Regions from separate parts of the Halovibrio sp. HP20-59 genome, predicted to be linked through region 3. Evidence: predicted binding sites of a transcription regulator. Region 3 holds the regulator's gene; each other region holds the start of a gene.

Region 1 (6,649 bases), on a different contig from region 3:
GGTGGTTGGGCAACTGATACGAGGCACTCAATAACGAGGAAAGCGCTTCTTGCGGCTTGCCATGTTGCATCTGCAACGTGCCCGCCAGTAACAACACCTGCGGGTTCGCCGGGTCTTGCTGTTGCAGCGTTGCCAACAAGGTAACGGCCAGTTCGGTTTGGTCGTGGGCCAGCGCCGTGCGGATATTATCCAGCTGCTGTTGCGACTGCTGCGCCAACGGCGAAGGCGGCACAGCGGCTTGCCGACGTTGGCGGGCGGTGTTCGGTGATTTTTTCGACGTGCGAACCATGCGAGGAGTCCTGTGGGCGAGCGCTACCGGCGCGGTGTAAAGATGGCCCGATAGTAGCAAACAATGGGATGAGTGATGTCAGAGACTTGGGTAATCGGCAAGTAGGAGATCGCTTCAATACAGTGTCATGGCGAGGAGCGCAGCGACGTGGCCATCTCTAGCTTGTAGCTTGGCTCGGCACAACCCCATGATCACTTAACTGCGTGCCGAGCCGGTTTAAACAATCACTTGGAACCTGACATATAGCCTCTTTCTCTTAATACTCTTCGCGCAACACCCTTCTCGCTCTCTGAGTTGCCCGTAAAACCTTTGCTTTTTATTATGTTTACAAGCTCTTCATCAGGCTTTTGCTCATATTCTTGCTTGAGTTCTTTGAGTTCACCGGCCTTTTGTTCAATACCGTTAGAGACTACCGTAGCGGTATTTCCAAGAAATTTTGCAGTTTTATAGCTGACTTCACCAAACTTGTTCCAAAATCCCATAGTGTTTACCTATAAATTCACAGCTAACTTAGCAACCATTGTGCACTTCGAGTTTAACGATCTGGACAAGTCCGCTTATCATGCTGATAGCTACCACACACACTACACCGCCTAGCATCCGGGCATGTTTGTACATTATGACCAGCTCGACCACACCCAGAGCAACGTGACGGTTTTGGACAATTCTTTGCCGTATGACTTCCTGATCCACAAAACGAACATGCCATCTTGCGATGTCTCCCTTAAAGCATAAAAACGGGGCCTTTCGGCCCCGTTATATATCGATCAATCAGCTTAAAAGCTAACCAATTAACCCAACAGAGAAAGAACGTTCTGCGGAATCTGGTTGGCCTGGGCCAGCACGGACGTACCAGCTTGCTGAAGAATCTGCGCGCGGGTCATGTTAGCTACTTCTACTGCGTAGTCAGCATCTTCGATACGCGAACGGGCAGCAGAGAGGTTAGTCTCGTTGGTGCTCAAGTTGGTGATGGCAGACTCGAATCGGTTCTGCACAGCACCCAGTTCAGAACGCAGGCTGTCGACTTGTGACAGAGCGTTATCCAAGGCTGCCAGCGGGTTTTCGGTTGCATCCGCATCACTCAGAGCTTCTTTAGTCAGGCTACCATCTTCGGTAACGAAGATTTCGCTTGCAGCACCATCGGTGATCTTGCCATTATCATTGACGTAGACAGATGCAGTTGCTCCTGTGGTTCCTGAAGTTAGTGAATAATCACCATCAAAACCAGAAGTATAGGTCGCAGTAGTTGCATCCTGAGTTCCTGTTGATACATCATTGTAAACTGCATTAGTAGCATCGATACCATATAAATTGGCAGCGGTACCTTCACCATCGGTGTCTACATCGTAAGCGTTGGTTGTATCTTGAGCGACCTGATTCTGTAAATCTTCAAAGGCAATGGTTTCATTGGTAGTATTTACACTTCCAGCAAGACCATCGGCACTATAAACCGTATCTTCTGCAGTCGTAATGCTGCCTGCAGAACGGCCAACATCAGCGAGCTCACTGACCAAGTCGTCGATAGTGGCGACAGGGTCCCCAGCTGTGTTTGTTACACTTAAATCAGCCGAGCCAGCGGTACCGGTCAGGTATAAGTTCTCACCGGTAGACGCCAGGGTTAAAGCACCAGAAGAGGAAACGTTAACTTCCTTGTCATCGCCACCTAAATTAACGGTAATGGTGCTGGTCTCTCCAGCGCCTGGTGTCAGGCCTAGGTCAGTCGCAAGATTACCCGCAGTACCATCGACAGCCACACCAGTACGATCGAAGCTGAAGGTGTTGGTGTCCGCATTGAGGGTATACTCGACATTATCAGTCATCTGCTCAACGGTCGCACCATCTTTCAGGTTCTCGAACAGATCCCCAACGCTAGAGGCTGTATTGAAATTAGCGTTTGTATACTCGTTCGAGGTACCCACTTGAGTAAAGTCGTTGGCACGCAGATCCTGAACGGTAGCGGTGGAGTTAGCGGTACCGGTACCGTTAACATTGAAGCCAGCCAGGTTCAGCGTTTCGGCATTGATCTGCTTTAGATTGACTGAGATGGTCTGACCATCGTTAGCGCCAACCTGAATTTTCAGACCTTCGTCGCCTGCCAGCACCTTGGTACCGTTGAAGTCGGTTTCTTCGGAAATACGGTTGATCTCATCCAGACGCTGGTTGATTTCGTCCTGGATCGAGTTCAAGTCAGAGTCGGAGTTGGTGCCATTCTGTGCCTGAACGGACAATTCACGGATGCGCTGCAGGTTGTCGTTGACCTGGTTCAAACCGCCTTCCGCAGTCTGGGCGATAGAGATACCATCGTTGGCATTACGCTGCGCCTGGCCCAGGCCGGTAATCTGTGCGGTGAAACGGTTGGCGATTGCCTGACCTGCCGCATCATCCTTGGCACTGTTGATGCGCAGGCCAGAGCTCAAGCGTTCCATGGAAGTCTGCAGATCATTTTGCGACTTGTTCAGGTTCTGCTGGCCGATCATCGACGTGATGTTGGTATTGATCACTGACATGGTGTGATACTCCTTGCTTTGGACACTGGCCTTGAAGGCCCGCTTTTCGGCCACTGTGTGTGCCGTTATATTAATTAACGGCAGGGCGAGGAGGATCTTTAGGGGGAGTGGTAAAAAAAGATGTAAACGTTGGTAACTGGGAGGTGAGGGGATTCATGCTTGGCCTGGGAGCCACCGAGAGATTGAGATTGCTTCGCTGAGCTCAATGACATACCCACTCATTAATACAGTTTCTTTATCGTTCCAAAGCAAAAGCAGCGTCAAGCGCTGCTTTTTATCGTGCTTAAGCGATAGCTATTGATGTAACGCTACTTTTTACGCCCTAGCTGGGCATCCAGCGCATCGAACTGCTGCGTCAAGTAGGAGCTCATACTGTTCATTTGCGAGACCATTATATCGAGTTGGCTGAACTGGCTGCGGTAACGGGCAATGGTGGCATCAATACTTTTTTCCATACGCTCAAAGCGGGTATCGAGGCTTTTTACGCGGTTTTCCGCACCGGTGATAGCCCCTTTAATGACGCCGTTGCTGCCGAGCATCTGTTCAATTGACGCCCCCAGCTTGCCCGCCAAGCCACTCTCTTTTTTATCGCCCGCAAAAAAGGCGCCAAGCGCTTGGGGGTTATTCGCCACCAGGTCACTCAACTTAGCGTCGTCTACTTTTAGCGTGCCGTCACGCTGTAGGGAAATGCCTAACTGACTTAACGTGGAGAGCTCACCGCCTTCCACACCACCGGTTAATACGCTGCGTAAGCGTGATTCAACCGTGCGCACAGCGCTATCACCGAGTAGCTCTCCTGCGGTCTCACTATCGCCACTGAACGACGTTTGCTTAGTGATAACACCTTTTAAGTCGTTAAACGCTTTTACAAAGCCGTTAATCGCTTCGCGCTGTTTTAGCGTGTCGCGCTCGATGTTAACCGTGCTGGAAGCGGTTTCACCCTCAGCCATACTGAGTTCAGCGAGATTAAGCGTTACGCCCTGAATCGCACCCTCGATTTGATTTTTGGCGCTGCTGATCGCAATGCCATTAACCGTTAATGCAGCATCTTGCCCTTGGCGCTTGGCACCTGCTTCTACTGCCTCACTGAATGGGCCGGTTACGGGCGCATCTGCGGCATCGACAAAGCTGAAACTGTCAATGGAGGCATCGGCACCGGTTACCTTGGAACTTAACGCCAGCCGGTAACCTTCGCCATCGTTAATAATGGTGGCGTTTACGCCTGATTCTTTGTTGGCGTTAATGGTATCTCGAATACCGTTTAAGGTGCTACCTGGGGCAATGGCGATATCCACTGAATCGCCATTGCCAAAATTCAGCTTGAGCGCGGTAGCCCCCTGCAGATCAAGCGCTTGATCTTTTTTGTCAACCCGGCTGGAGGCGAGCGTGCCCGAGGTCGCCAGCTGGCTGACTTCCACCCGGTAACTACCTGGTAGCGCACTCGCGGTTGTGGTAGCGGTAATGCCATCACCGCGCACACTGGCGGAAAGGCTTTGGTAGAGCTTGGGATCATTGATTTTCGCTACGGCGTCTTGAAACGCATCCAGCGAGGTTTGCAGTTGGCCGTAGGCAGAAATTTTGGCTTGTTGCTGTGTTTTCTGCTGAGTGATGGGAGCGAGCTTCCCACGCTCTGCTTCTTGTAGTTGATCCAACAGGCCGGTCAGGTCGAGTCCCGAACCAACGCCAAGAGAGGTTATCGTCGCCATACTGGGTGTTCCTCAGTGAAAAGGCTAAACCAAAAACATTACGCGCACTTATGTGCACCATTAAACTTGATACTTACCTTATCGACTGAAAAGAGGGCGACTTTAGCGCTTTATCTTCCGCTAACTGGGCTAATTTATTTTTCTAATAAAAACGCCTGCTTAGCGCAGGCGTCAGAAACGTCAATGTCTAACTTTCAGTATCAATTACGGCCTAGCTGGGCATCCAGCGCATCGAACTGCTGAGTGAGGTAGCTGCTCGTTTGGTTCATTTGCGCAATAATCCCATCTAGCTGACCAAACTGCGTGCGGTAACGCGAGATGGTTTGGTCAATGGATTGCTCCATACGCGTATAGCGCTCACCTAGCGACTCTATGCGGTTTTCAGCACCTGTAATGGCCCCGGTCACGGTACCGTTGGTACTGAGCAATTGCTCGACCATTGTATTGACCTGCCCCGCCATACCGGTTTCATCTGAGCTACCCGCGAAAAAGGCTGACAGCGCATCTTGGTTGTTGGAAATAGCGTTGTCGAGTGCGTCGGAATCGATTTCTAACGTGCCATCCGTCTGCAGTGAAATGCCAATATCACTGAGCATCGATATCTCACCTTCCACACCACCGGTGAGCACGCTACGCATGCGTGATTCGACAGTGCGTACGGTGCTGTCGCCTAATAGCTCGCCCGCTGCACCGGTTTCCGCATTAAAACTGGTTAACTTGCCAATGGTGCCTTTCAGGTCATTATAGGCATCCACAAAGCTAGTCACGGCTTCACGAACAGCGAGTGTGTCCTGCTCTATTTTAACTGTACTCTCACCTTCTTCTTGAAGGTTCAGCGTTACGCCTTGAATCGCGCCTTCAACCTGATTAGTAGAGCTAGTAATCGCAATGCCATTAACGTTAAGAGCGGCATCAGTACCGCTTTGATGCGTACCTGTTCCATCACCCACATCACGATCTGCATCAAACGGAGCAACGCCAGTAAATGAGAAGTTACTAATTGATGCATCGGCGCCGGTTTCGCTTGAACTAAGTGCTAAACGGAAATCTGTACCGTCATTAACAATAGTCGCGTTTACACCAGAATCCCCGCTGGCGTTGATAGTATCCCGGACCTCTTCAAGGGTGCTGCCTGCCGCAAGCGTGATCTCTTTGGTGGAGTTATCAGCAAAGGTCAGGGTCAGGGTTTGATCTGCAGCTGCATCAATTATAGGCGTATCGGCAGCACCCACCCCGGTAGAAGCAAGCGTGCCGCGGGTAGCCAGGGTTTCAACGCTTACGTTGTAGCTGCCCGGCTGCGCTTCTGCATCGGCGGAGGCGGCTACGGCTTCGCCACCCACGTTAGTCGAAAGGCTTTCGTAAAGAGCGCTGTCATTGAGCGCATCAGCAGAATCCTGAAACGCTGAAAGCGCGCTTTGCAGCTGACCGTAGGCAGAAATTTTGGTCTGCTGGGTTTCCAGTTGCTGCTCTATGGGCTCAAGTTTACCTCGTTCGGCGTCTTGCAATTGATCCAACAAGCCGTTGAGGTCTAGGCCTGAGCCAATACCGAGTGATGAAATGGAAGCCATGCTTTACCGTCCTTTTATAACGTCGTAACTCTAATGCTTACGCTGCTCATGCAGAAACCTATCGATGTATTAATTAATACTATCGGCTATTCAATAGCAAACTTGAATAATTGCAGCCTATTTTAAGTATTTAAATGTCCAGGAAGTGTGCTTCTAGCGATTAATTTCATTCCTGCCGCATGAGGAAATCTCAGTTGAGACGCATTAAGCATCTCACACCCTCCTTAATAATAGACCTTGGTCTAATGCGCTTGGTCGTTTATAATGCGCTGCAACAAGCCCATTTTGGTGCTACCCGCAGGAGAATATCGTATGCCTTCAGAACCGATGCCTCTCGAGCGTTCTGAACAACGCCCCCCACTTTCGCCCAATGGGTTATCCACCGCGGCCAACGTTCAACGCAGCCTGCGCCAGTGCTTATCGATTGCCGCTGAATTGTTATACGACCACGGTCATGTGCTGGAAACCATTACCCTTCCTCAACGCGGCTTGGCCTGCCGTGAGCTGGCAACGCTTAGCGCGGCCGCGCCTACCTGGGCAACCTGCCAGCGAGTGATGGAAACCAGTGAAGCCGCCACT
Region 2 (6,649 bases), on a different contig from region 3:
GCCAGCAAGCGCTATAAGGACTAAGTTGCATAGGGAAGCGCAACGCCAAATTTGTCAGGAGGACACCATGGCCAACAGTATGAAAAACCCCGATCACCGTGATGCGATTACGCTTTACGCCCGTATGGGTTATGCCTCCCGCGGCATTGTGTATGTATTAGTGGGCGGCCTTGCCGCACTGGCAGCTTTTGGGCAAGGCGGTCAAACAGAAGGTAGTCGGGGCGCTTTAGAACGCGTGCTTACTGCCCCTTTCGGAAAAATTCTATTAGCGATAATGGCAATAGGCTTGGTGGGCTATGCCATGTGGCGGATGATCCAAGCGCTCAAAGACGCTGACCATCACGGCAACAGCGTCACGGGTTTAGCGATTCGTGCGGGCTTATTAGCGAGCGCCGTGACGCATACGCTACTCGCCTTCTTCGCCGCAACGCTTATCTTCCAATTCGGTGGCTCTTCAGAGGGCTCAGGCGGCTCACAAGGTGTGGCCAGCTGGCTGATGCAGCAACCTTTCGGGCGCTGGCTGGTAGGCGGGATTGGCCTCATTATGATTGGCGTAGGCATAGCCCACGCGCTTAAAGGCTACAAGGCAAAGTTCGACAAACACTTTGCTATGCCACCAGAAACTCAACAATGGGCCTACCCTATCTGTCGTTTTGGTCTAGCGATTCGTGGTCTTGTCTTTGTGATTGTGGGTTGCTTCTTTATCATTGCCGCTTATCAAATCAACCCTAATGAAGCAGGCGGTATAGACGAAGTGTTTAGCACGTTGCGCAACCAACCCTACGGACGGTGGTTGCTTGCATTTGTCGCGTTAGGGCTCTTCGCGTTTGGCCTCTACAGTCTGCTAGCGGCGATCTATCGCCGTATTAATCCCAAAATGTAGAGGCCTTTAGTTATAACGGAGCCTTTTCTGTTCGTAGACCTTTCTATGAAGCGTCGTCTGACTTTTTATCCGGCGTTGGCGCCATGTGCTTCGCCTTCATGTCTCTGAAGGCCTCCATGATGTCCATCGGTAATGGGAAAACAATGGTGGACGCGTTTTTATTGCTCATATCGCTCATGGTTTGCAGGTAACGAAGCTGAAGCGCAGCTGAGTTTTCCTGCATCACATTGGCAGCTTCGACTAGCTTTTTCGAAGCTTGAAGCTCGCCCTCGGCATGGATCACCTTAGCGCGCCGTTCACGCTCAGCCTCCGCTTGGCGAGCGATCGCACGGATCATGCTTTCATCCAAATCCACATGCTTGATCTCGACATTCGCCACCTTGATGCCCCAGGAATCGGTTTGAGAGTCGAGGATCTCCTGGATATCGTCGTTAAGCTTATCGCGCTCGGAGAGCATCTCATCCAAATCATGCTTACCTAGCACAGAACGCAGCGTGGTCTGCGCCAGCTGGCTAGTCGCCTGAGTGAAATCCTCGACCTGAATAATCGCCTTTTCGGGGTCAATAACGCGGAAGTAGAGTACTGCGTTCACCTTAACCGTCACGTTGTCTTGGGAAATCACATCCTGCTCAGGCACATCCATGGTGATAACGCGTAAATCGACCACCTGCATCTTTTGAATAGCAGGAATCACGATGACCAACCCGGGCCCTTTCACCGTTTGGTAACGGCCCAGGAAGAACACCACGCCTCGCTTGTATTCCGGAAGAATACGAATAGAGGCAGCGATCAAAATCACCACCAGCACGACGGGAACCAGATACGAAAGCAACATAGGACACCTCGTTTAGCGATTGGTTAATTAAGATGTAAACGTACAGTAGGCACGTGCTACTCGGGCGATACATAGACCGTTAAACCTTCAAGGCGGACGACCTTCACCTCATCACCTTGCTTGACCGGCGCATCGCTTAGCGCATTCCAGCGCTCGCCATGCAGGCGTACGTAGCCGTTGGTATCAAAATCCTCCAGTGCTATAGCGCTTGCGCCAATCAGCTGCTCCGCGCCGGTATGGACCTGACTGCGTCGCAGCGTTGTGAAGCGCATTAGCGTCCACAGCATAAACCCGCTAGATACCAACGCCACCCCGCCAATCAGCGGTAGCGAAATGGCAAGATACTCGGCATCCATCAGCATGACCGAGCCAAGCACAAAAGCAACGATGCCCCCCACCCCAAGCACCCCGAAACTGGGCATGAAGGTTTCCCCTACGATCAACGCGATACCTACCAAGATAAGCGCCAGCCCAGCGTAATTAATCGGCAGCACTTGAAAAGCGAAAAGCGACAGCAACAGGCAAATCACCCCGATAGTGCCGGGGAATAAACTGCCAGGGCTGGAAAGCTCAAAAATCAGCCCGTAAAAGCCAATAATCATCAGGAAGTAGGCAATGTTGGGGTTGGTAATCAGCGATAGCAGTTGAGTACGCCAATCGGGATCGTAACGCTCAATAGTGAGATCAGCCGTTGCCAGCGTGTATTCACCTCGCTCCATCACCACGCTCGTACCGTCGATCTGCGCCAACAGATCATCGATATCGCGCGCCACCACGTCGATAACGTTTTGCTCCAGCGCCTCACTCGCCGTGAGGTTGACCGCCTCGCGCACGGCTTCTTCAGCCCAATCGGCATTACGGTCATGGCGCTCAGCCAGGCTGCGGATAAAGCTCACCGCATCTTCCAACACCTTACGTTCCATGGCACTGCTATCGTCCTCTGAATCCTCTGCGCCGTTTCCATCCTCCCCATCAGCGCCACCGCCGAACCCGCCACCGCCCATTTGCACCGGCGTCGCAGAGCCCAAATGCGTCGAGGGCATCATGGCCGCCACGTGGCTTCCATATAGCAGATAGGTACCTGCGCTGGCTCCTCGCGCACCACTAGGAGAAACATACATAACCACGGGAATCTCAGCGTTGAGCATCTCTTGAATCATATCGCGGGTGGTTTCTACCAGCCCACCCGGCGTATTAAGCTCAACGATTATGACCTCACTACCCTGCTCTTGAGCATTGCGCAGCCCGCGCTCAAGGTAGTCCTTAGTCGCCGGTCCAATAGCCCCATCTATATTAAGCACCAATGCGCTGGACGACGTGGTTTGCGCCATGGCCTGCCAAGTGAACGACCCTGCAGCCAGCAGCAAACCTGCGAAAAGTAACCACAGCCAGTGCGATTTGTAAGAAAGGGCCTGCATTTCCACCCCCGCGCTGCGCGCATTACCAGCTTGAAATGTTGGCTAATCGTGCCATAAAAAAGCAACTTTATTCCACAGGATGCACCTATTTGTATAATCTTTGCACAAATATTTAAAAAGGCGTCTTTTTTAACGTAGCACCGACTAGGCACTTCGTCATGAAGAGAACGTAAGCAGAAGGTTAGTAAAGCAAAACAGCTCAATGAGTTGTGAGCTGCTTAGAGGTACTGGGTTGAAGACTACCGTTTGTAGCAACGCCTTATTGGCGATGATGTTATTGCACGTAATGCTTCTATTTCACGTAGTAGCCACTGACTTTCCAGGTATCCCCTTCTAAGTGTGGCGTAATCGTTTCAGTGATCTGCGGCCTGTTTTCAAAACGCGTTTGAAACGTCAATATTGCATAGTCGCCTCTTGGAGCTCCCGGCATAGAGGTTTCAAGGATAAGGCTCACTCGCCGACGTGATTGAACCGTACCAAAATCGCGACGGGCCGCGCTAATGGTACGGGACAACATATCAGGGGACAGCGGCACCTTCAGCAACGTAGAAGAATTCTCCCAGGCTTGCTCAAACTCACCGCTATCAATGGCTTCTAGCCACGCCAACGCCGCCGCCTCTGCCGCACTCGTGTTTGCCTGAGCTTGGCTGGGCAGAATGAGAAGCAATGTGGCGATGATAAAAGTCAGCTTTTTAAGCATAGAGGGCTCTCTTGGCATTTAGCAACGACCAGAGAAATCTCGGTGGTCTTAGTTATGTATCGGTAATTACCAGCGTTTCTTTAGGGCCGTGAGACGTGTTTGCGTAACAAGTACCCGCTTCTCAAACCCTACCCGCTCGTTTACTATGCGCCACCCACACTACTTCAGCCGTCACTATTAGATAACTATGTCCGTCAACGCCCTCTATACCGACCTTTCTGGCTACTACGATTTGATGTGCGTGGATATTGATTACCAAGCGCAAAGTCACGCCATTCGCAGGCTGCATCAGATTTTCGGTAACGGCGGTACAACACACCTAGATTTAGCCTGTGGCACCGGCCCACACGTGCGCCATTTCATTGATTTTGGATACGCCAGCAGCGGGCTGGATATCAATCAACCCATGCTGGATATCGCCGCCACGCGTTGCCCAGAAGCGTACTTCACGCTGCAAGACATGAGTGACTTCAAGGCCAACGAACCTCAAGACTTAATTACCTGCTTTTTATACTCAATCCACTACAGCGATGGTATTGAAAAGTTAAAAGCGTGTATAGCCAGCGTTCATCGCGCACTCGCACCCAATGGTATTTTCTGTTTTAACGCGGTCGATAAAGACAAAATCGATAATGGTTTATCGGTTAAACATAGCGCCCAACAAGAAAGCGATTTATTCACCTTCCGCTCGGGCTGGCACTACAGTGGGGAGGGCGAAAAGCAGTCGCTTCGGCTCAGCATTGAAAAAGCCAATGCTGAAGGAACACAGCTATGGAACGACGAACATCCCATGGTAGCCGTCAGCTTTGCGGAGTTAATTGCGCTTCTAACGCCTGACTTTGAGGTTCACGTGTTTGAGCACGACTACGAAAAAATCATTCCTTGGGATAACGCCTCAGGTAATGCGATTTTTGTCTGTGTGAAGAAATAAACACTGCATGCTCCTGAAAATCAACCTTTGACGTGCTGCCCACTAGAACACATTGGCCACGCATGGCCGAAATCGCCCGCTTTGTGACCGTCTAACGCATCGTTGGCAGAATACATAACAGCTAATCTGTAACCTCACTTCAACGCAATGAGATTAGCCATGGCCCAGCCTAAAACCGCATTGTTATTAATTGATGTTCAAGCCTCCTTCCCTGCCCGCGATTACTGGGTAGAATCACTGGCTCAGGCGTGGCGCCCCAAGCAGCGTGCCGTGCTAAATGCAGCCCAGACTAACGATATACCGGTCGTGCGCATTCTGCATGAAGAGCCCGGCAGCCAAGGGGCTTTCGATCCTGACGGTGGCCTCATTCGTCCGCTTGATGACTTTAACGATGACGTAGCGGTGACCTTTCATAAGCGGGTTCATAACGCCTTCAGCGATACCTCGCTTGAAAGCTGGTTACGGGAGCGAGGCATTGAACGGCTGGCGATTAGCGGTATTCGTACCGAGCAATGCTGCGAAACCACCGCACGCGTAGCGTCAGATTTAGGGTTTAGCGTCGACTTTATCAGCGATGCTACCCTAACGTTCCCCATGACACGCCACGGCACCACTTGGTCAGCGGATGATATTAAGGCGCGCACCGAACTGGTACTTGAAGGCCGCTTTGCGCGCCTTATCACTACTCAAGACATGGTCAACGAATGGCAAAGCACGCGTGAGTGAAGAGCAACAGCATAGCCAACCGCCATCCCCAAGAGCCACAACCCTGCGGGTGGCGGTATTGATGATGCCCGGCCAGGTGCCGCTTGATTTGGTTGGGCCACTTCAGGTCTTGCAGTGTGCAGACGAGCTTTCAATAGACGTTCAGGTGCGCTATATCGGCCCCAAAGCCGCCATGCAGTGGCTAGGGCCGTTAACCCTTAGCGGCATTGACCCCTTGCCTGAACAGCTTCCTGCTCAAGATTTACTGCTAATTCCGGGGCAGTACCAAAATAGTCTTGAGCCATTAGCGCAGCAAGAGTGTGTTGCTTGGCTCAAGGCGAATGCCCACTATGCAGATACGCTGATGACCGTTTGCTCCGGCACGTTGTTACTGGCGGATACAGGCCTCTTAGCGGGGCGACGCTGTACCACCCACCACACGCTTATCGAGCAGTTGCAGTCCAAAGCCCCACAAGCAAAGGTACAACGTGATTGTATCTTTACCGAGGACGGGCGCTATTTAACCAGCGCGGGGATTTCGACCGGCATTGATACCATGCTGTACTGGCTAACCCGTGCTTGCGGCCACTCGCTGACGCTAGCGGTAGCGCGAGAGATGGTGCTGTATCTTCGCCGCAGTGGTCAGGAGCCTCAACTGGGCGCCTGGCTTGAGGGCCGCAATCATGTGGATGAACGGCTGCATCGCGTTCAAGATGCAATATGTGCCGCCCCTTCGCAAACCTGGCGTATCGCGACATTGGCGGCTCAGGCAGCCATGAGCGAGCGTCATTTTCGGCGCCAATTCAAAAGCCTCACCGGCATGCTGGTAGGCGACTACATTATGGGATTGCGCCTGCAGCGAGCCAAAGCGTTAATGACCGAGACGACATGGACGCTAGCACGTATCGCCGAAGCGTCCGGATTCGGTGATGAGCGGCAGCTAAGGCGCAGCTGGGCTAGCCACGAAAAAGCGCCGCCTAGTGCATGGCGTCGCTCACAGCTATCTTGATTAGTGGTTTATCCAGCATCACTCCAGAATCTTGTAATACCGTTCAACGTTGGCTGAAACCTTACCCCAGGTGGCGGATTTCACTCTAGCTTGATGGCACTCAAAAGAGTCTCGATCAATAAACTCTTCATACACGTCAAATCGATAAGGGTTAATAGTGCATTGAAC
Region 3 (6,649 bases):
TTTAATAACGACGATGTGGTTAGCCACGACCATTGGCAGTCAATGGTGCTCTCACTGGGGGACGAACGCCACTACCGCGCGATAGAAACCCACAGTTACTCGGACGCCACGCTGAGCCTGAATGCTACCGCAGGAGTTTGCGACTTACCCTGGCTGGAAATGCGCGTCACCCTTGAACAGCACCAGGGGGAGAGCCGTACGGTAAACCTAGTGCCCGCCCGGCTGCGTATTGATCAACAGCCGGTGATCGACACCATGGCGGAATTTATCACCGAGCGCGGCGATGACGGCTTTTATGCGCATTTTTACTTAACTGACATGCAGTCGCTGATGGCGGGTATGCGTGAAGGCGAGCAGCTGTTTATCAGTTTTGACCAACAAGAGCGGGAACCGTGGTACATGACCTTTAGCCTGCAAGGCGCCGACGCGGCAATTAACCGGATGCTTAGCCAGTGTGAAGGCAGCGGGTCAACGACTTAAAGCGCCCTCGGCTATTCGCCTTCGACCTGCTGCCTAAGCAACAGCTCCACACGCCGATTGGCCGCTCGCCCAGCTGCCGTTGCGTTTGCTTCTATGGGCTGAGTATCGGCGTAGCCTACGGCCCGGGTCTGCGAAACGTCGAACCCTTGGCGCTCTAAATGGCGCACAACGGCAATCGCCCGAGCGGCTGAAAGTTCCCAATTAGAGGGGAAGCGGGCCGTTGAAATAGGCACGCTGTCGGTATGGCCTTCCACTGAGATCTCACCGCCAAAACTGGCCAGCACCTCAATCAGGCTTTCTACAACGCCTCGCCCCTGGGTAGTGAGCACGGCTTGGCCACTGGGAAACAGAAGGCTGGTATCAATTCGCAACGTGACCCCTTCGCGCCCTTGCGAAACATTCACCCCGGGGATATTGAGCCCTGAAAACTGCGGCTGCAATCCTTCGTGGCGCGGCTGTATGCCGGTGGCCAGGGACGCCAGCGGCAGTGATGACACAGCGCTGGCGCTACGCATGAACGCCGTATCGGCGGCTTCACCGCCACCCGGCGGGGTCAGTGAAAGCAGCAGTACAAACAGCGTGATTAACAGCGTCAATACATCCAGGTAGCTGGTTAGCCAACCATCATCCTCACTGGCCGAGACCGGTATTTCCAGAGCATGACGGGTATCACGGTCTAACATGATAGCTATCCCTTCGCTGCCGAGCTCACCGAAGAATCAGGTCTCGGCTTGACGTTATTATCCCGAATTTCATCGTGGTAGTTGGCGACGAAGGAGTTGAGCGTCTCTTCGATAAACGACGGTAACCGACGCTTGGTAATCAGCGAGATTCCTTCGAGCACCATGTTCATGGTGATCAGACGCTCTTCGGTGCGGCGCTCTAGTTTTACGGCGATCGGCTTAAACACTAAGTTAGCGAGTAAAATACCGTAGAAGGTAGTGAGCAGCGCCACCGCCATGCGCGGTCCGATAACCTGCAGGTCGCCCGCATCCATCACTTCCAGCATGTTCACAAGCCCTACCAGGGTGCCGATCATGCCAAAGGCGGGCGCGTAGGTGGCCATGGTGCGAAATATTTGCGCTTCGGCATGTTCGCGGGCTTTAAGGCGGGCAATCCGCCAGCGCAGCATGTCAAAAATTTCGTCTTCCTTGGTGTTGGCAATGACCAGCTGTATCCCGGTGCGCAGGAAAGGGTTGCGGGTGTGCTCAAGCTCGCGCTCCACTGCCCGCACGTCGCCTTTAAACCAAAGCCGCGACATATCCACCAGTTCGCGGATATCGTCGCGCATATAGGTATTTTCGCGCCGAAACACCAACCCCACCAAGCGCACGACGCGCAGCACTTCTCTCAGCGGGTAGCTGATAAAGGTAGCCGCCAAGGTGCCGGTGATCACGATCGCCAGGCCCGGTAAATTGACAAAGCTCTCGGGAGACTCTGCGGTAAAAAACAGCACGCTAACCAGCAGTAATATGCTGGCAAAGATGCCAATCAACGTTGAAGGGTTCATTCACGGTTCCTTGCCGGTCACAAGTGAGTAAAAGTTGCTATTCCAACGAGTCGTGTAACCGCGCGCGTAAACGACTCACGGCCTGACTGTGCAGTTGAGAAACGCGCGATTCCGTCACGCCAAGCACCGCGCCGACTTCCTTGAGGTTAAGCTCCTCTTGGTAGTACAGCGCCATTAGCAGCTTTTCACGTTCGGGCAGCGCTTCAATCGCGTCAACCAAGGTTTGTCGCTGCTGGCCATCCAGTAATTGCTCAAACGGCGAGTTACCCGGCTCATGGTTGATGGGCTCTCCACCCTCAGCGACCAGTTCCTCAAAAGGCAATAATTGGCCGCTGTTAGTGTCGTTGAGAAGCTGTTGGTATTCACTCAGCGGCATCTCAAGGTGCTGGGCAATTTCTTGCTCTTCCGGTGCCCGCCCTAGCTGCTGCTCTAGTTGGCGAACAGCGCCATCGACCGCACGTGCTGAACGGCGCACGCTGCGCGGCAGCCAGTCACGGGTGCGCAACTCGTCCATCATCGCGCCACGAATACGCTGGCTGGCAAAGGTGGCGAAGGTGGCGCCTTGGTTGGCATCGAAACGACCAAGCGCTTCCAGCAACCCCACCATCCCCGCTTGAATAAGGTCATCGAGCTCAATGCTGGCGGGCAATCGGACCTGTAGCGTCAAGGCCTGACGTCGCACCATGGGCATATACTGCGTCAATAGCTCGCTTTGTTTGATCCTACCCTGTGCTGTGTACATTCTCTCGCCTCGCGGCTAAACAGCCTTCACTGATAGTTCACAATCATCTGCAACCCCTGCACCCGAACAGGCCGCTGACCTGGGTGTAAGGCGAAGCGAAAATGTAACGGCGCATCGGCTACTTGTCCCGCTAGTGCGCGGGTAGAACCACGCATCCCGGTTAACGCAACACACTGCTCTGGGTGGCACAGCCAGGCGTTTAAGCGCGCACCGGGAGGGTACTGAAACTGCCACTGAACACGTTCAATCTGGCTGGCCTCTACGTTGGCCGCTGCCGGTGGCGCGACCTCTTGTGTGGCGCTGGCCCGATCACTCATCGCCACCATCAGCCCGGGGACCTGTGTACTCCAGCTCCCCGCTACCGCGTGTGCGTTACCCAGTTGTGTTATCAATAACACAACCCAACCTAGCGTTTTGACAGGCCAGCTTAGCATGCTTGTTGTCCTCGGCCGAGTGAGCTCATCGTGCCAGTACCAGTAATTTCATACTTAAGTAATAGTCGGCAGCTTCCCGCAAGTTATCGAGCAATCCTTGGCGCGGCAAGTGCGGTTCGTGAAGAGCCAGTACACGGTCCGGCCCGCCGTGCTCACGCAGCAAGCGCAACGTACGGTACATCGCGGCAAAAGCGTCGGCGTCACTATCGATCCACAACGCCCACCGGCTGTATTCATCGCGCAACTGGGCGAGATTGGCAGCCTCGGCCTTGACGATATGAATGTCCCAATCGTCGGGGTCACCGGCCCAGCTGCGACCTAGCACTGACCATTGCCCCAGGCGAGCCCTGACCTTGCTCACCTGCGCCGCACCGCTACCGGACAGCCCGACCACCACCAGGGGAATTTTGGGCCCGGGCGGTTTGGCTGCCACAGGCGTCACCGCCGCAGACGCCGCCGCAACTAGCGACGGCTCCTGGACGCTTTCTGCGACATACTCCGCCGCGGCAACATCCCCAGGCGCATCGGCCTGCTGCTGTTGACGCTGCAAATTTGCCCACTTGCGCAGCCCTGAGGCTTGATCTTGTTCGCTCACGCCACACCCTCTCGACTGATACTGCCCATTTGGCGAATCGCATCGCGGGCCATAAACACGTAGACCAATGCATCCAGCATACCGCTATCGCGACGCCGCCGACGGGCACCCAATAGGTTGAGCAGATCCCCGCGCAGCGTTTGGGCGTCGTCATCGTCAGCCACATCAAGGTGCCCGGCGACCGCTGCCACACCGCTGGCCATGAGCAGGCGCACGTCGGCGTTGACATCGCCGCTATCGGCGTCTTTCAGCTGCTGCCAAGCGCGCCGTGTCAACGGCGCCAGCCCTTCGCTGTGTAGCTGGGTAAGTAGTAACGACAGCACCTCCGAGCCCAGGCGTGCGGGAGTGAGCCAATAGCGGCGCGTTACCACCTTGGCGCTTTCAGGGTTACGTACTTCGCCATACCACGCCAAAAGCGCGAGGCCAGAGGCGTCCTCAACTTCAGCATAGGCGGTCCACAACTGCATGGATTGACCACGAAAACGCACACTTACGTGATGGGTTAGCACGCTGTCGTGAAACAGTTGGCGCAGCGTCTGGCGTTCGCGGTAAGCGAATATACGCTGACTGGCAGCGACCTGGCTGATCCAGGTCAAATGCTGGGCCTCTAGCCACCCGAGCGCATCCGCCTCGGGCAAGCGTGGCAATAAGTGCACCGCGACGCCGTTTGAGGCTGACAGCGCGGCCAAGCGCGGCTGCCAACCGGCCACATGGCGATGCTGCAGCCACGGTAACGCCAGCCACGCGCCCTCTGTGTCCAAGCCTATATCGGGCATTGCCCAGTCGCAGCCACGCTCATTGCGTCGCGCTGACCACGCCATGCCCAGCATGGCGTCGCTCGGTGGGTAGTCCGCCAGCAGGGCATTAAGGCGCTGGTCTTGCACACTGCTCGGCAGTGCGGCTAGGTTCCAAAGTTCTTCTAGTGCGGCAAATCCCGTCACACGCTGGCGCAGCCGTGCCAGCAGCGACGATAAACGCCGCCCTTGGCCCAGCACATCCCGCGACCAGCGCGGCATGCCCATCGGCGCATCGGCAGCTTGCACCCGTTCACGCTGTGGTGTCGCGGTACTCAGCGCTTGATCCACTAGTGCACCGGGGGCGGCAAGGGCCATGTCTTCGGGCACCTGCTGCCCGTAGGAGCCAAACAACACCCGCATGCCATGACGCATTACGATATCCAACACTGGCGCTAGGCAACCCGCCTCATCCTGCTTGGTAATAATGCAATCATCTAATTCAGCGCCCGCTGAGCGCGCGGCCTGCCGGTAGCGCAGCACCACTTCTTCGAGGGTTTCCGGCTGGCTGGCGGCGTTGAGTAGTAACACCAGTCGCACCCGCGAACGCCCGCCCTGAAGGTGGGCGATTTGCTCAATCACCCGCTGGTCACGCTGGCTCATGCCCACGGTGTCGATAATTACCCACTGTTTGCCCTGCAAGCGTCCCAGTAAATCGTCGATGGGTTGCTCGGCATCCAGCGCGTACATGGGGGTATCCAGCAGGCGCGCATAAATCCGCAATTGCTCGTGGGCACCGATCCGGAAGCTATCGGTGGTCACCAGCGCCACCGGGCGCGTGCCGTGGCGCATCACAAACCGCGCGGCTAGCTTGGCGGTGGTGGTGGTTTTACCCACGCCCGTTGGCCCTACAAGCGCCACAATACCGGTTTGATCAAAAAAGCTCGCTTCATCGCTAAGCACACTAAGCCGCTGCATTAACTGCTTGCGCAGCCAATCCAGCGGCGCTTGGCTATCGGCGTTTAAGCCCGCCAGCGGCTCGGGAAGCCCGGTTAGGAGTTCATCGGCAAGCTCGCTACTAAAGCCCACCTTGCATAGCAATTGGCGAAGTCGTTCAACGGTGCCCGTTGGCGCCGCCTGGATGGGCGCAGCGGCTTTTGCAGGCTGGCTGGCCAGTAGCTCTCGCATGTCCTGCATTTCGCGCAGTAAACGCTCACTCATTGCCTGCATCGTATCTTGCGGCGGCGCTGCCGGGGCTTCGGGCGGCAAAGGCTCGGGTGAGGGATCAAAATGGTCAATAGCTTCGTCCGCCATGGCCAGAATTTCTACGCCGCCTTCGGTACGCCGATTGGCCACGATCAGAGCATCTTCACCGAGCGTTTCGCGCACTTGGCGCATTACATCGCGACTATTGACTCCCACGAAACGTCTCACACTCATGACTCACCCTTTACCTATTCTAGAAATGGTCGACGCTCTAAGCTATGCCTTAGCATGACCCTAGCACGGTGTGTGATTACCTACCGCCCACCACCGTGGTCACTTTTAGCGTGCGGTCATCGGGAATTTCTGCCTGAGACAATACCGCCATATGACGTAGACGACGGCGTAAGAAGCGTGACAGCACCCCACGCAGTGAGTGTTGCACGACCAGCACCGGTGGTTCGCCTAAACTTTCGTGGCGCTCCAACGCCTGCTGCGCCTGGGTCATTAGTGTTTCTGCCAAGCCTGGCTCCATCGCGCCGTTGCCGTTCATGGCCTGCACCAGCACTTGTTCCAGCTGGGCATCCAATCCCATGACGTTGAGCGTCTCCTGACCGGCAAACCACTGCTGGACAATCGCGCGCCCCAGCGACACGCGCACTAGCGCCGTCAACTCGTTGGGATCTTTTTGCTGCTGGGCGTACTCCGCTAGAGTATCCAAAATAGTGCGCATATCGCGGATAGAGACGTCTTCGTCCAACAGATTTTGTAAAATACGCTGTAACACGGTCAGCGAAATCGCTTTGGGAATCACCTCTTCGACCAGCGCTTTTTGATCATCGCCCATTTTATCCAGCAGCTTCTGGACTTCTTGGCGGCCCAGCATCTCTGGCGAATGGCGATGCAACAGGTGGTTTAAGTGGGTCGCTATCACGGTACTGGCGTCGACCA

Evidence for each region. Region 3 encodes FliA, which starts transcription of late flagellar genes. Its sites were predicted from a motif close to CTAAAGTTNNNNNNNNNNCNGCCGATA; they were not measured.
Region 1: a site for FliA is predicted at 4,582-4,608, ahead of fliD (flagellar filament capping protein FliD). Genes of this name have one in related genera too.
Region 2: a site for FliA is predicted at 3,894-3,920, ahead of RZA33_RS12565 (DUF4019 domain-containing protein). Genes of this name have one in related genera too.

Annotation. Positions count from the first base shown of each region.
Region 1 is NZ_JAWJUW020000013.1:88,407-95,055, reverse strand. Features, by position in the region: gene RZA33_RS14640 (acylphosphatase) at 1-289, opposite strand, end outside; gene RZA33_RS14635 (hypothetical protein) at 514-771, opposite strand; gene RZA33_RS14630 (flagellin) at 1,081-2,796, opposite strand; gene fliD (flagellar filament capping protein FliD) at 3,105-4,502, opposite strand; gene fliD (flagellar filament capping protein FliD) at 4,703-6,070, opposite strand; gene RZA33_RS14615 (hypothetical protein) at 6,398-6,649, shown strand, end outside.
Region 2 is NZ_JAWJUW020000010.1:76,936-83,584, reverse strand. Features, by position in the region: gene RZA33_RS12580 (DUF1206 domain-containing protein) at 68-883, shown strand; gene RZA33_RS12575 (slipin family protein) at 927-1,718, opposite strand; gene RZA33_RS12570 (nodulation protein NfeD) at 1,775-3,136, opposite strand; gene RZA33_RS12565 (DUF4019 domain-containing protein) at 3,429-3,836, opposite strand; gene RZA33_RS12560 (class I SAM-dependent methyltransferase) at 4,024-4,767, shown strand; gene RZA33_RS12555 (isochorismatase family protein) at 4,927-5,493, shown strand; gene RZA33_RS12550 (GlxA family transcriptional regulator) at 5,486-6,481, shown strand; gene RZA33_RS12545 (putative quinol monooxygenase) at 6,500-6,649, opposite strand, start outside.
Region 3 is NZ_JAWJUW020000012.1:43,127-49,775, reverse strand. Features, by position in the region: gene RZA33_RS13745 (hypothetical protein) at 1-480, shown strand, start outside; gene RZA33_RS13740 (OmpA/MotB family protein) at 492-1,163, opposite strand; gene RZA33_RS13735 (motility protein A) at 1,169-1,990, opposite strand; gene RZA33_RS13730 (RNA polymerase sigma factor FliA) at 2,028-2,732, opposite strand; gene RZA33_RS13725 (flagellar protein FlhE) at 2,759-3,166, opposite strand; gene RZA33_RS13720 (hypothetical protein) at 3,192-3,761, opposite strand; gene flhF (flagellar biosynthesis protein FlhF) at 3,758-5,935, opposite strand; gene flhA (flagellar biosynthesis protein FlhA) at 6,012-6,649, opposite strand, start outside.